One region of the Streptomyces sp. 1222.5 genome, then DNA from elsewhere that is predicted to be linked to it. Evidence: predicted binding sites of a transcription regulator. Region 1 holds the regulator's gene; the other holds the start of a gene.

Region 1 (7,699 bases):
TCGCCCTCGGCGTCCGTCACCCACACCGCCCACTCCTCGCCGTCGGCGCGGAAGGCGCGGGGCAGGCGGGCGCGGACGCCGGGGGTGGCGGCGAGGGCGCGGGCCGGCCCCGAGCGGTGGGTGACCCAGTGGACGCCGCCGCGCACGCACACGACGCTGCCGCGCGCGGTGTGGTCCGGGGACGCCTCGCCGAACCACTGGGAGGCGTTCACCGGGCGGGGCCGCAGGTCCACCCGGGGGCCGCCGAGCCGTACGTCCAGCCGGCGCGGCTCGGCGCCCTCCAGGTCGTCCAGCAGCCACAGCTCACCGGCGCTGCTGTAGACGACCCGGCTGCCGTCGCCGGCCGCGTGGCGGGCGTAGAAGCCGCCGAGAGGGGTGTGCCGGCGCAGGTCGGAGCCGTCGGCGAGGGAGGAGTACAGGGCGCCCGTGCCCTCGTGGTCGGAGAGGAACGCGATCCGGTCCCCCACCCACACCGGGCACTCGATGTTCCCGTCGACGTCCTCGTGCAGCCGGACGAAATCGCCGGTGCCCTCGCCGTCGGGGGCCCGGTCGATCCACAGCTTGCCGGCCGTGCCGCCCCGGTAGCGCTTCCAGTAGGCGGCCTCGCGCCCCATCGGCACGGACAGCAGCACCGTGGCCGGCCCGAACGCCAGGTCGCCGACGGGCCCGTACGGCAGCGTCTCGGCGGGGCCGCCGTCCAGCGGTACGGCGTGCGCCCAGGTCTGGCGGAAGCTGGGCCGGCCCTGCGCGCCGAGCGCGAGGACGCGTCCGTCGGCGGTCCAGCCGCGCACCCCGGTACGGCCGTTGCCCCAGTACGTCAGCCGTCGGGCGGGGCCCCCGTCGACGGGGGCGACGTGCACCTCGGGGGCGCCGTCCCGGGTGGAGGTCCAGGCGAGGAGGCGCCCGTCCGGTGAGATCCGGGGTCTGGCCACCGGCCTGTTGTCGGCGCTGACCCGCCAGGCGCGCCCACCGTCGAGGGGCGCCAGCCAGACGTCGTCCTCGGCGACGAATGCCACCAAGTCGCCCCGAACATGGGGGAATCGGAGGTAGGCGGAGGTTTCCGTGGTTCCCGTCGAAGCACCCTGAGTCACCCCGTCACTGTACGCAGCGGCCGGTGCGCCCCGCTCCCCTTTCGATCACTTGCCCTCGACGGGCCAGCAGGTGGGGTCGCCCTTGCACCAGAGGGTCCGGGTGACGGTGACCGTCACGGTCGGCCGCCCCCCTCCGGTGGGCGGGCGGTACGTCGGCCCGGGCGTGGCGTCGCAGTCGCCGAGCCCGTCGACGTGGAAGACCTGTCTGCCGCCGACCCTGGCCGTCAGGTCGCCGCGCACGCAGGCGCCGTCGACGGCCTTGGTGACCTTCCCGGTGACGGTGATCTTCCGCCGGTCCTTGGTCTCGCCCCGGCAGTCGACGGAGACGACGGTGGTCTCGGACGGCGAGGGCGTCCCGGCCGCCGTACCGCCGCCGTCGCCGTAGCTGCCGGTGCAGGTCAGCCAGCTGACGTCCACGTGCTCGTGTTTCAGCCGGGCCGTCGCCGTGGTGTCGGTGGTGTAGGCGACGGTCGCGGTGCTGAGATCGCCCTGGCACGCCACCATGGCGCCGCCGGCCAGCACGGCCAGTCCCGCGACGGCCCACGTCCGCGTCCCGCGTGTCCCGGCCCGGATCCGTCTCGAAGCCCCCATGAAGGGCAGGGTGCCACCGGTCCGGCCGGGACGGAAGGGCGCATACGGCCACTCACCCGTTCGGGGAAGCGGCCGACGCGCCCCCCGGCAGGGGACTTCGCCCACCGGAAGCCCGGTCAGCCGAGCAGCAGCAGCCACTCCTGGAGTTCGACCAGATTGCCCTCGGGATCCTTGAGGTGAGCCACGCGCATCCGGTCGGTCATGGGGGCCGGGCCGTGGATCAGGACGGCGCCCCGGGAGGTGATCTCCGCGCAGTAGGCGTCGAGGTCGTCCACCCGCAGCACGACCAGCGAGCGGTGGCCGGTGACGGTCCCGTTCAGCTCGTCGAGGACCTCGGCCATCATCACCCGGTCCTGCAGGGCGATCCCGGCGGAGCCGGCGTGCGCGCTGAACTTCTCGTACGGGCCCTCGGTCGCGCCGGACTGCGGCTTCAGGCCGAGGACGTCGGCGTAGAAGCGGTAGCAGGCGGCGAAGTCGGTCACCAGGAGCCGGACTTGGGCGAGTTCCACGATTGTCCCCCAGATGGTGTCAGGACCAGCGGCCGGTGCGGCCCAGCAGGAGGGCCGCGGCGGCGGTGCCGGCGGTGGATGTGCGCAGCACGGTGGGGCCGAGCACGTAGGGCCTGGCGCCCGCCTCCGCGAACAACGCCAACTCCTCTGGGGATACGCCGCCTTCGGGCCCGACGACCAACATGATCTCACCGGCGGCCGGCAGTTCGGCGGTGGCCAGGCGTTCGTCGCCGCTCTCGTGCAGGACGGCCGCGAAGTCCGCGCCGGCCAGCAGCGCGCCGACCTGCCGGGTCGTCGCCGCGTCCGCGACCTCGGGGAAGCGGACCCGGCGGGACTGCTTGCCGGCCTCCCGGGCCGTGGCCCGCCACTTGCCGAGGGCCTTCAGGCCCCGGTCGCCCTTCCACTGGGTGATGCAGCGGGACGCCTGCCAGGGCACGATCGCGTCGACGCCGACCTCGGTCATGGTCTCCACGGCGAGTTCGCCCCGGTCACCCTTGGGCAGGGCCTGGACGACAGTGATCCGCGGGGCGGCCGGGGGTTCCTCGCGGACGGGCGCCAGGTCGGCGACCACCAGCCGGTCCTTGCCCTCGGCCGCCTTGACGACGCCCTCGGCCCAGTGGCCGCACCCGTCGGTGAGGACCACGTCCTCGCCCGGCCGCAGCCGCTTCACCGATACCGCGTGCCGGCCCTCGGGGCCGTCGAGCACGAACTCCGGGCCGACCCCCTCGAGTCGGTCCACGACGAAGACGGGTGCGGTCATCGCCGCTCACCTCCGGTTCCGGGCAGGTTCGACAACGCTGTCCTGGCCTCGGCGAGTTCGGCGGCCAGCACCTCCACCAGCCGCCCGGCGGGCAGCTCCCGGGCCAGCCGGTGGCCCTGGCCCGCCCACAGCGCCATGCCCTGCGCGTCCGCGGCCTTGGCGGCGGCCTTGCGCAGCGGGGCGGTGAGGTGGTGGATCTCGGGGTAGGCGGCGGGGGCGTAGGGGCCGTGCTCGCGTACGAAGCGGTTGACCAGTCCGCGCGCCGGCCGGCCGGAGAAGGCGCGGGTCAGTTCGGTACGCGCGAACAGCGGGTCGGTGAGTGCCTGTTTGTGGGGCGCGGGAGCGCCCGACTCGGGGGTGGCGAGGAAGGCGGTGCCGAGCTGGGCCGCGTCGGCGCCCGCCGCGAGGACGGCGGCTATCTGGCCGCCGCGCATGATGCCGCCCGCGGCGACGACCGGGATGCGCACGGCCTCACGGATCTGCGCGATCAGCGACAGCAGCCCGATGCCGGACCCGTCGTTCTCCGGAATGTCCCGGTGCGTGCCCTGGTGGCCGCCCGCCTCGACGCCCTGCGCGATCACCGCGTCCGCCCCGGCCCGCTCGACCGCGCGGGCCTCCTCGGCGGTGGTGGCGGTGACCAGGGTGAGGGTGCCGACCCGGCGCAGCGCGTCGAGCGCCTCACGGCTCGGCACGCCGAAGTGGAAGGACACCACCGGGACCGGGTTGTCCAGGAGCACGGCGAGCTTGACCTCGTAGCCGTCGTCCCGTCCGCTGTCCGGGTCGCCCAGCTCGGTCTCGTACCAGGCGGCCTCCCCGGCCAGCTGGTGGGCGTAGACCTCCACGGCGCCGGACTCGGCGTACTCGGACTGGGGCATGAACACGTTCACACCGAAGGGCCGGCTCGTGAGCCCCCGCAGCTGCTTGATCTCCTGGTACATGCCGTCGGCCGTCTTGTACCCGGCGGCGAGGAACCCGAGGCCGCCGGCCTCGGAGACGGCTGCGGCGAGCTGCGGGACGGAACCGCCGCCCGCCATGGGGGCCTGCACGATCGGGTGAGGGAAGAGATCGGTCAGCGCGGAGGACATGAGCGCATGTTGTCACGTCCCCCGAACAAGTCCGAATCCGGGCTTCCCGCGGCATAGGCCACCGGCATAGGGGTGCCGGAGCACCCCGTACGGCCCGCCTCGGCGCCCTTCGAAGGCGTCCTTCGACCGCGAGAACAGCCCCTGCCGGCCCGGGCCGACCGCGCCTGCCCGGGAGGACCCCCCGGGCACCCGGCCACTCCCGCGGCGCACGGCGTCAGCGCCCGTTGAAGGCGTCCTTCAACCGGGAGAACAACCCCTGCTGACCCGGCTGGAACTGGCCCTGGGGGCGTTCCTCGCCGCGGAGCTTGGCCAGCTCCCGCAGGAGCCGTTCCTGCTCGGGGTCGAGCTTGGTCGGGGTCGTGACCTCGACGTGCACGATCAGGTCGCCCCGGCCGCCGCCGCGCAGATGCGTGACGCCCCGGTTGTGCAGCGGGATCGACTGGCCGGACTGGGTGCCGGGCCGGATGTCGACCTCCTCCATGCCGTCCAGGGTCTCCAGCGGCACCTTGGTGCCGAGGGCCGCCGCGGTCATCGGGATCGTGACCGTGCAGTGCAGGTCGTCGCCGCGCCGCTGGAACGTCGAGTGCGGCAGCTCGTGGATCTCGACGTACAGGTCACCGGCCGGACCGCCGCCCGGGCCGACCTCGCCCTCGCCCGCGAGCTGGATGCGGGTGCCGTTGTCGACACCGGCCGGGATCTTGACGGTCAGCGTGCGGCGCGAGCGGACCCGGCCGTCACCGGCGCACTCCGGGCACGGGGTCGGCACGACCGTGCCGAAGCCCTGGCACTGGGGGCAGGGACGGGAGGTCATGACCTGGCCCAGGAAGGACCGGGTGACCTGGGAGACCTCGCCCCGGCCGCGGCACATGTCACACGTCTGGGCGGACGTGCCGGGGGCCGCGCCCTCGCCGTTGCAGGTGTTGCAGACGACCGCGGTGTCGACCTGGATGTCCTTGGTCGTGCCGAAGGCCGCCTCGTCCAGCTCGACGTCGATCCGGATCATCGCGTCCTGGCCGCGCCGGGTGCGCGAGCGCGGCCCGCGCTGCGACGCCGTACCGAAGAACGCGTCCATGATGTCCGAGAAGTTGCCGAAGCCACCGGCCCCGAAGCCGCCCGCACCCGCGCCGCCCGACTGGGAGAGCGGGTCGCCGCCGAGGTCGTAGACCTGCTTCTTCTGCGGGTCCGACAGCACCTCGTAGGCGGCGTTGATCTCCTTGAACCGCTCCTGGGTCTTCGGATCCGGGTTGACGTCCGGGTGCAGCTCGCGCGCGAGCCGACGGAACGCCTTCTTGATCTCATCCTGCGACGCGTCGCGGCGCACGCCGAGAACGGCGTAGTAGTCCGTGGCCACTTACGACTCCGCCAGGATCTGTCCGACGTACCGTGCCACTGCGCGTACCGCTCCCATCGTTCCCGGGTAGTCCATGCGGGTCGGTCCGACCACGCCGAGCTTGGCAACCGCCTCGCCGCCCGAACCGTAGCCGACCGACACGACGGACGTGGAGTTGAGTCCTTCATGGGCGTTCTCGTGGCCGATGCGCACGGTCACGCCGGGGTCCTTCGCCTCGCCCAGGAGCTTGAGGAGCACGACCTGCTCCTCCAGTGCCTCCAGGACGGGCCGGATCACGAGGGGGAAGTCGTGCCCGAAGCGGGTGAGATTGGCGGTACCGCCGATCATCAACCGCTCCTCGTTCTCCTCGACCAGTGTCTCCAGAAGGGTGGAGAGCACCGTGGAGACCGTACCGCGATCGTCGACGTCGAAGCCTTCCGGGAGGTCCTCGACCAGTCGCGGCACGTCCGTGAACCGGCGGCCGGCGACCCGGCTGTTCAGCCGCGCCCGCAGATCCGCCAGTGAGGCCTCGCCGAACGGCGCCGGGCAGTCGACCATCCGCTGCTCGACCCGGCCGGTGTCCGTGATCAGCACGAGCATCACGCGCGCGGGGGCGAGCGAGAGCAGCTCCACGTGCCGGACGGTGGACCGGGTCAGCGACGGGTACTGCACGACCGCGACCTGCCGGGTCAGCTGCGCCAGCAGCCGCACCGTCCGCGCGACGACGTCGTCGAGGTCGACGGCGCCCTCCAGGAAGTTCTGGATCGCCCGCCGCTCGGGCCCGGTCATCGGCTTCACGCCCGCGAGCTTGTCCACGAACAGCCGGTAGCCCTTGTCGGTGGGGATGCGCCCGGCACTGGTGTGCGGCTGCGCGATGTACCCCTCGTCCTCCAGGGCCGCCATGTCGTTGCGGACGGTGGCCGGGGAGACGCCGAGGCTGTGCCGCTCGGTGAGCGCCTTGGAACCCACCGGCTCCTCGGTGCCCACGTAGTCCTGGACGATGGCGCGCAGTACCTGAAGCCTGCGTTCACTCAGCATTCGCGCGCACCTCCTGCACGTCGTCCCCTCGGCCCTTCGGGTCGTCCGCCTGGCACTCTTCCCGTGCGAGTGCCAGCATTCCCCGGCCCAGTGTACGGCCGTGGGGTACTGACCGGGCAAGGTCGGTCCGGTCCGTACCGGCTCGTGACGTTAGCGTCGCGGTATGACGGTGACTTGGGAAGACCTGGGATGGGAACGGCTGGCCGCCGGTGTCGGACGGTGCCGGCTGCCCGGCTGGGACTGCACGGTGGGCCTGGTGCTGAGCGGGAGCACGGCGCTGATGGTGGACGCCGGTTCCAGCCTCGCCGAGGGGGCGCGGCTGCGCTCCGCGGCCCAGGAGCTGTCCCGTGGACGTGTGACACATCTCGCGCTCACCCATCCCCACTTCGACCACGTCTTCGGGGCGGCCGCGTTCGCCGGGGCCGAGGTGTACGCGGCGGTCGGCGTCGACGCGGTGTTCACCCACGAGCGCGAGGAACTGCGCCTGGACGCGGTCCGCAACGGTCTGGCGGTGGCGGACGCGGACGAGGCGGTCGACGCGCTGGCCCCGCCCCGGCACCTGGTCTCCGGCGAGTGGACCCTGGACCTCGGTGAGGGCCGACAGGCGCTGCTGGCCAACGTGGGCCCCGGTCACACCGCGCACGACCTGGCGGTCCTGGTCCCGGCGAGCGTGTCCGGCGGGCCGGAGGTGGTGTTCTGCGGCGATCTGGTCGAGGAGTCCGGCGAGCCCCAGGCGGGCCCGGACGCCGTCACCTCGCGGTGGCCGGCCGCGCTCGACCGGCTGCTGGCGCTCGGCGGCGAGGACGCGCTGTACGTGCCCGGTCACGGAGCGGTGGTCGACGCGGGCTTCGTACGACGTCAACGCGAGGCCCTGGCCACGCGTTTCGGCGTGTCGTGAGCACCGGCCCACGGCTTCTCCTATCGTCATCCGAATGCGCCCACCCGCCTCCCACCACCGCCCTTCCCCCGAGGGCCCTTCGGGCCCGCGCCCTCGTGCGTACTCCGCCGACCTGACTCCTCCCTGGAAGAAGCCGAAGCCGGTCCCGGAGGTCGCGGCCGACCCAGGGCTGGTGGTCGAGGAGGCCGGTACCGGGTTCTGCGGGGCGGTGATCCGCTGCGAGGCCGGCACGGTGACCCTGGAGGACCGCTTCGGCAAGCACCGGGTGTTCCCGCTGGAGCCGCGCGGCTTCCTGCTGGAGGGCGGGGTGGTCACCCTGGTGCGGCCCGCCGCGGGCCCGGTACGGCCCACCCGCACCGCCTCCGGCTCGGTCGCCGTGCCCGGCGCACGCGCGCGC
Region 2 (7,699 bases), 2.0 Mb from region 1:
AACGCGGGTGGGTCAAGAGGTTCACACGGAAGGGCGCAACGGGTGCCTACCTCCGGGTGATCGAGCCGGGCGGGATACAGGCGGGTGATCCGATCGAGATCGTGCACCGGCCCGGGCACGGGGTGACGGCGGCGCTGCAGTTCCGTGCGGTCACCACCGAGCGGGAACTGCTGCCGCGACTGCTCGACGCGGGCGACGCGCTGCACACGGAGTCGCTGGCCGCGGCCCGCAAGTACATCGCCGCACAGGCCCGCTGAGGGCACGTCACCGGCCGCGCCGCCGTCGGTGCGGGTCACTACCCTTGGGCCATGACAACGGCTCTGATTACGGGATCGACCGCGGGGATCGGCGCCGCATTCGCGCGGCGGCTGGCGGCTGACGGGCACGACCTCGTCCTGGTCGCCCGGGACACCAAGCGGCTGCGCGAGCAGGCGACCGAACTGCACGACCGGCACGGCATCGAGGTGGAGGTGCTGAGCGCCGACCTGTCCGAGGACAAGGGCATCGAGACGGTCGCCGACCGGCTCGGCGACCGGAAGAACCCGGTCGACCTGCTGATCAACAACGCCGGCTTCGGCAACAAGGGCCGCTACCTGGACGTGTCCATGGCGGACGAGCTGAAGATGCTCAAGGTGCACTGCGAGGCGGTGCTCCGGCTGACGTCGGCGGCGGCCGCGGCGATGCGGGAGCGCGGGCGGGGCGGGGTCGTCAACGTCGCCTCGGTGGCCGCCTTCGTGCCGCGCGGCACGTACGGCGCGTCCAAGGCGTGGGTCGTGCAGTTCACGCAAGGCGCGGCGAAGGACCTGGCGGGCAGCGGCGTGCGCCTGATGGCGCTGTGCCCGGGCTTCGTGCGCACCGAGTTCCACCAGCGGGCCGGCATGGGCACGGACAACATCCCCGGCTGGATGTGGCTGGACGCCGACAAGCTGGTCGCGGCGGCGCTCGCGGACCTGGCACGCGGCAAGTCGTTGTCCGTCCCGGACCCGCGGTACAAGGCGCTGATGGGGCTGGTGAAGGTCACCCCGCGCGGGCTGCTGGGCGGGATCAGCTCCCGGACGGGACGCAAGTACGGGCCCCAGTAGGACGGGTGGCGCCCGCGTTCCGGTGGGAAAATGGGCCTGACGGATCCGGACCCAGGGGGCCGGGAGGCGGCGCCATGACGTTCGTACAGCTCATCGACTGCAGGACCAGCCGGCTCGACGAGATGAACCGGTTGATCGACCAGTGGGTCGAACAGACCAGGGGGAAGCGCACCGCGACGCACGCGGTGATCGGCACGGACCGCTCGGACGCCTCGCACGTCGTCGAGATCGTGGAGTTCCCGTCGTACGACGAGGCGATGCGAAACTCGAAGCTGCCGGAGACCGACCGGATCTTCCGGGAGATGGCCGCCCTGTGCGACGGGACGCCGACCTTCACCGACCTGGACGTCGTACGCGACGAGCCGCTGGAGGCGGCCGCCGCGCGCCGCTTCTTCGAGACGATCGCCGTGCGGGGACCGCTGCCCCCGCTGAACGGCCTGCTCGCGGAGAACTACCACCACCACGACCCGGGCGACGAGCAGGACGCACTCGGGCTGGACAACATGCGGCGCGAGATCGAGATGTGGCGCGGCGGCTTCGACTTCACGTTCACGGTCGAGGACCAGCTCACCCAGGGGGACCGGGTATGCACCCGGTGGTCGTGGAACGGCATCCAGAAGGGCGAGTTCCTGGGCCTGCCGAACACCGGCCGGGAGGTGTCCATGACGGGGACGACCGTCTTCCGGTTCGACGGCACGGGCAGGATCCGCGAGGGCTGGTGGCAGTACGACCGGCTGGGTCTGATGGAGCAGTTGGGGGCGCTGGACGCGCTGGAGAACTAGCCTCGCACGGCGAGGGCCCGGCACCCCGAGGGGTGCCGGGCCCTGCTGTCCCGTTCCTGACGTGCGTCAGTGGGCGTGGCCGTGCGAGTGGCCGTGGCCGGCGGCCTCCGGCTCCTCTTCCTTCTTCTCGACGACCAGGGTCTCGGTCGTGAGCAGCAGGGAGGCGATGGAGGCGGCGTTCTCCAGGGCGGAGCGGGTGACCTTCACCGGGTCGATGACGCCGGCCTTGATCAGGTCGCCGTACTCGCCGGTGGCGGCGTTGTAGCCCTGTCCCTTGTCCAGGTCCTTGACCTTGGACACGATGACGTAGCCCTCCTGGCCGGCGTTCTCACCGATCCAGCGCAGCGGCTCGACCACGGCGTTGCGGACCACGGAGACACCGGTGGCCTCGTCGCCGGTCTTGTCGAGGTTGCCCTCGAGGACCTTGGAGGCGTGGACCAGGGCGGAGCCACCACCGGAGACGATGCCCTCCTCGACCGCGGCGCGGGTCGCGGAGATGGCGTCCTCCAGACGGTGCTTCTTCTCCTTCAGCTCCACCTCGGTGGCGGCGCCGACCTTGATCACGCACACGCCGCCGGCCAGCTTCGCGAGGCGCTCCTGGAGCTTCTCGCGGTCCCAGTCGGAGTCCGTGGACTCGATCTCGGCCTTGATCTGGGCGATGCGGCCCTCGACGTCCGCCTTGTTGCCGGCACCGTCGACGATCGTGGTGTCGTCCTTGGTGACGGTGACGCGGCGGGCGGAGCCGAGCACGTCGATGCCGACCTGGTCGAGCTTGAGGCCGACCTCCTCGGAGATGACGGTGGCGCCGGTGAGGGTGGCCATGTCCTGGAGCATCGCCTTGCGGCGGTCGCCGAAGCCGGGGGCCTTCACCGCGACGGCGTTGAAGGTGCCGCGGATCTTGTTGACGACCAGGGTCGACAGGGCCTCGCCCTCGACGTCCTCGGCGATGATCAGCAGCGGGCGCGAGGAGTTGGCCTGGATGACCTTCTCCAGCAGCGGCAGCAGGTCGGCGATCGCGCCGATCTTGCCCTGCGTGATCAGGATGTAGGGCTCGTCGAGGACGGCCTCCATGCGCTCCTGGTCCGTCACGAAGTACGGCGACAGGTAGCCCTTGTCGAAGGCCATGCCCTCGGTGAAGTCCAGCTCCAGACCGAAGGTGTTGGACTCCTCGACGGTGATAACACCGTCCTTGCCGACCTTGTCCATCGCCTCGGCGATGAGCTCGCCGACCTGCTGGTCCTGGGCGGACAGCGCGGCGACCGCGGCGATGTCGGACTTCTCGTCGATCGGGCGGGCCGTGGCGAGCAGCTCCTCGGAGACGGCGGCGACGGCGGCGTCGATGCCCTTCTTGAGGGCGGCCGGGGAGGCGCCGGCGGCGACGTTGCGCAGGCCCTCGCGGACCAGGGCCTGGGCCAGCACGGTGGCGGTGGTGGTGCCGTCACCAGCGATGTCGTTGGTCTTGGTCGCCACCTCCTTCACCAGCTGCGCGCCGAGGTTCTCGTACGGGTCCTCGATCTCGACCTCGCGGGCGATCGTGACACCGTCGTTGGTGATGGTGGGGGCGCCGAACTTCTTGTCGATGACGACGTTGCGGCCCTTGGGGCCGATCGTCACCTTCACCGTGTCGGCCAGCTTGTTGACGCCGCGCTCCAGGGCGCGACGGGCGTCCTCGTCGAACTTCAGGATCTTCGCCATGACAGCGGCAGCCCTCTCGGAAATCTGTGGGTGTAAAAGGCACTGCGCCCCGGGCGCCCGGTTTCTTATGTGGTCGCGGGGGCCAGGGGCGCAGCATCAAGCATCAATGGTGCTCGAGGTGTCTTACTTCTCGATGATCGCGAGGACGTCGCGAGCCGAGAGGACGAGGAACTCCTCGCCGTTGTACTTCACCTCGGTGCCGCCGTACTTGCTGTACAGGACGACGTCGCCGACCTTGACGTCGAGCGGAAGGCGCTCGCCGTTCTCGAAACGGCCCGGGCCCACGGCGAGGACGGCGCCCTCCTGGGGCTTCTCCTTCGCGGTGTCCGGGATGACCAGGCCAGAGGCGGTGGTCTGCTCGGCGTCGAGCGGCTGGACCACAATGCGGTCCTCGAGCGGCTTGATGGCAACCTTGGAGCTGGTGGTCGTCACGATCCGACCTCCCCCTTCGGAGATCTCACGGGGTTAACTGTCTGAGGTGGCGACCAGGTGGATCCGTCGTCGCGGGTGCCGGACCTGCCCGTCGCGTGTTGGCACTCTCCAGGGGGGAGTGCCAGACCCGAGACTATGACCGCGATTAGCACTCGGTCAAGCGGAGTGCCAATGCCGCGCGGCGCGTCGGCGGAATCGGGTGCGTGGAGTCCGTGATGCGACCCGGTCTCCGCCCCGCTGTCGCCGGGGGCCGCTCCCCTCGAAGGCGCCCGCTGCGGCCTTACGCCCTCGCCCGTCGGACGCTGGACGTCGGACGGGCTGAACCTCCTACAGGTAGTCCTCCAGCCGTCCCACCGTCAGGCCCCGTTGCTGGACCCGGCGCAGGACACGGGTCGTGCGTTCCCTCAGGGTGGGGCCCGTGGACTCGTCCGGGCCGACGAGGATGATGTCGCCGGGGCGGAGCCGGTGGTCGCCGCTCGTGTAGACGAGGTCGGCCGGGGTGAGGGCGGCGCGCCACAGGACGACCGCCGAGATGCCGCAGTCGGCCGCCGCGCGCAGGGTGGTGCGGTCGTACGTGCCGTAGGGCGGGCGGAAGAGACGGGCCCGGACGCCGAGCCGGGCGCTCAGCCGGTCCTGCTGGCCGCAGATCTCGGCGCGCTGGCCCGCGTACGGCTGCCCGGCCAGGGCGCGGTGGTCGAGGGTGTGGTTCTGGATGCCGGCGCCGAGCCGGCGCAGCCGCGCGAAGTGGTCGTAGCCGGGGCCGGCGATGCTGTCGGTGAGGAACATGCTCACGGGGAGCCGGAGTTCGCGGACCATGTCGACGAAGCGGGGGTCCTGCTCGGCGCCGTCGTCGTAGGTGAGGAAGACGACGGGGTCGCCCGTGGGGACGCGGTCCAGGACGCGTGGCAGGGTGCCGCGCGCGCCGTCCGGGTCCAGCCCGAGGGGCCGGGCGGCGGGGCGGGGCGGGCGGCGCAGGGGCTCGGTCAGGCCCCAGTGGCGGTAGGAGCGGTCGGGGGCGGGGCCGGACGGGCGTACCCCTTGAGCGGCCTTCTTGCCGAGGCGCTCGATGGGGTCGACCGACTGCGCGCAGCCCGTGAGGAGGAGTGCCGCGGCGAGGACCGCGGCCGGGCCCCGCGCCCGCCTCACAGGTAGTCCTCCAGGCGGGCCACCGCGTAGCCCTCGCGCGTGACCTTGTTCAGGAAGCGGCGCATGTCGTCGACCATCGTGCCGTTCCAGTCGTCCCGGCCGCGGAAGTGGGTGAGCACGATGTCGCCGCGGCGCAGCCGCTGGTCGTCCTCGCGGTACTCCCAGTGGTCGACGAAGACCTCCTCGTTCCAGATCGGCGCGTACTTGATGCCGCAGGACTTGGCGGCGACCAGGGTGTCCTGGTTGTAGTTGCCGTACGGCGGGCGGAAGACGGTGGGCGCCTTGCCGAACTGCTTCTTCATGATGTCCTGCATGCCGCAGATCTCGTCCCGCTGCTCCTCGTAGGACAGACCCGGCAGGTAGGGGTGGTGCAGCGTGTGGTTGTTGAGGGTGTTGCCGTAGCCCTTCATCGCCCGGAAGTAGGCGTAGTCGTCCTTCACCAGGTAGTTGCTGAGGAAGGCGGTGTACGGGACGCCCAGCTCCCGCATCATGGCGAGGAACCGCGGGTCCTTCTCGGCGCCGTCGTCGATCGTCAGGAAGACGACCTTCTGCTCGGTGGGGACCGTGGTGAAGACCGGAGGCAGGTTCCAGTCCTCCTGGTGGTCCACCTCGAACCCGGCGCGGGCGGTGATCCTCGGCTTCTTCGCGGGGGGCGGCGGAGGCGTCAGCGGGGCCCGGTCCAGTCCCCAGCGCCGGGCGGCGGCGGCCAGCCGGGCGTGTTCGGCGGCCTGGCGGGCCTCGGGGCCGAGGGCCTGCGCGGGGTCGCGTCTGACGGGTGCGGAGCCCGCGGAGTCCGGGCCGGCGCAGCCGGCGAGCAGGGCGGCGGTGGCCAGCGTGGCGGCGCAGCCGCCGAGGAGCAGCCGCCGGAGACGAGTCCGGCTTTTGTCATTTTGTACTACTTCTCGCATGGTGCCGGATCCTCGCAGGACCCGTCCCCGAACCCGGGCCGACACCTCCGCCGGAGGCACAGCATCCACCGACTGGCCCACAATGACCCGGTGAACGACCTCGCCCTCCTCCTCACCCCCGAAGGCCGCGCCCTCCTCGACGAGGTGCGCGACACCGCGCCCGCACAGGAGCTGGCCGTGGCCACCCGGCTGCGCCGCGACCATCCGGCCGAGCTGGTGTCGGCCGCGCTCGGCCAGGCACGGCTGCGGCAGCGGGCGGCGGCGAAGTTCGGCGCCGAGGACGCCGGGCGGATGTTCTTCACGCCCGACGGCGTCGAGCAGTCGACGCGGGCCCGGGTGGCGGCGTACCGGGCACGCCGGTTCGCGGAGCTGGGCGTGGCCTCGGTGGCCGACCTGTGCTGCGGGATCGGCGGCGACGCCATCGCGCTGGCGCGGGCGGGGATCCGGGTGCTGGCCGTCGACCGGGACCCGGTGACGGCGGCGGTGGCGCGGGCGAACGCCGACGCGCTCGGTCTCGCCGGATTGATCGAGGTGCGGGAGGCCGACGTCACGGAGGTGGACACCGCCGGGTACGACGCGGTGTTCGTGGACCCGGCCCGGCGGGGCGGACGCGGCCGCATCTTCGATCCCGAGGCGTACTCGCCGCCGCTGTCCTGGGCGGTCGGCGCGGCCCGCTCCGCGCCCCGGGCGGCTCTCAAGATCGCCCCGGGCATCCCGCACGAGGCGGTGCCGGCCGAGGCGGGGGCGGAGTGGATCTCCGACGGCGGGGACGTGAAGGAGGCCGTGCTGTGGTTCGGCACCGGGGCCGCCGGCACCGTCCGGGCCACGCTGCTGCCCGGCCCGCGCACCCTGCCCGGCCGCGGCCTGCCCGACCCCCAGGTGCGTGCGGTGGGACGGTACCTGTACGAGCCCGACGGCGCCGTGATCCGTGCGCATCTGGTCGCCGAGGTGGCCGAGGAGGTGGGCGGCGGACTCCTCGACGCGACGATCGCCTACGTCACGGCCGACGAACTGCGGCCCACCGCGTTCGCCTCGGCCTACGAGATCACCGACCGGCTTCCGTTCAACGTGAAGAGACTGAAGGCCCTGCTGCGGGAGCGGGAGGTCGGCATCCTGACCGTGAAGAAGCGCGGCTCGGCCGTGGAGCCGGAGGAGCTGCGCCGCAAGGTCAGGCCCCAGGGACCCCACGCGGCCACCGTGTTCCTCACCCGGGTAGCGGGGGCACCGACCATGCTGATCGGCTCCCCCGTCCGGCCCTCGGGCCCCGGCGCGGCGTAGGGCCCCCTCCCCGCCCCGGGGCGGGCCTCAACCGGTCGGCAGGGACCGGAGCCTGGACTCGAGCAGGGCGCGTTCGCGTCCGTTGCGGGCCAGTTCCGCCGCCCGCAGGAACTCCTCGCGGGCCTCGGCCGTGCGTCCCAGGCGGGCCAGCAGGTCGCCGCGGACGCTGGGCAGCAGGTGGTACTCGCGCAGGGCCGGCTCCGCGGCCAGGGCGTCGACCAGCTTAAGGCCCTCGGCCGGACCGTCGGCCAGGGAGACGGCGACCGCCCGGTTCAGCTCGACCACGGGAGACGGGGCACGGGCCGCCAGCAGGCCGTAGAGGGTGGCGATGGCGCGCCAGTCGGTCTCCTCGTACGTGTACGCGTGCGCGTGGCAC

What was found. The regulator HrcA, encoded in region 1, represses chaperone genes, less so after heat shock. The targets are predictions, from matches to a motif close to TTNGCACTCNGNNNNNCNGAGTGCNAA.
Region 2: a site for HrcA is predicted at 4,137-4,163, ahead of groES (co-chaperone GroES). Genes of this name have one in related genera too.

Annotation. Positions count from the first base shown of each region.
Region 1 covers NZ_FNSZ01000001.1:5,736,539-5,744,237, reverse strand. The annotation lists gene BLW57_RS25890 (S41 family peptidase) at 1-1,091, opposite strand, end outside; gene BLW57_RS25885 (hypothetical protein) at 1,137-1,682, opposite strand; gene BLW57_RS25880 (VOC family protein) at 1,799-2,191, opposite strand; gene BLW57_RS25875 (16S rRNA (uracil(1498)-N(3))-methyltransferase) at 2,211-2,951, opposite strand; gene BLW57_RS25870 (nitronate monooxygenase) at 2,948-4,036, opposite strand; gene dnaJ (molecular chaperone DnaJ) at 4,251-5,387, opposite strand; gene hrcA (heat-inducible transcriptional repressor HrcA) at 5,388-6,404, opposite strand; gene BLW57_RS25855 (MBL fold metallo-hydrolase) at 6,568-7,302, shown strand; gene BLW57_RS25850 (DUF3097 domain-containing protein) at 7,337-7,699, shown strand, end outside.
Region 2 covers NZ_FNSZ01000001.1:3,686,913-3,694,611, forward strand. The annotation lists gene BLW57_RS16430 (MOSC domain-containing protein) at 1-257, shown strand, start outside; gene BLW57_RS16435 (SDR family NAD(P)-dependent oxidoreductase) at 309-1,082, shown strand; gene BLW57_RS16440 (ester cyclase) at 1,157-1,864, shown strand; gene groL (chaperonin GroEL) at 1,931-3,559, opposite strand; gene groES (co-chaperone GroES) at 3,683-3,991, opposite strand; gene BLW57_RS16455 (polysaccharide deacetylase family protein) at 4,319-5,137, opposite strand; gene BLW57_RS16460 (polysaccharide deacetylase family protein) at 5,134-6,045, opposite strand; gene BLW57_RS16465 (class I SAM-dependent methyltransferase) at 6,136-7,323, shown strand; gene BLW57_RS16470 (RNA polymerase sigma factor) at 7,351-7,699, opposite strand, start outside.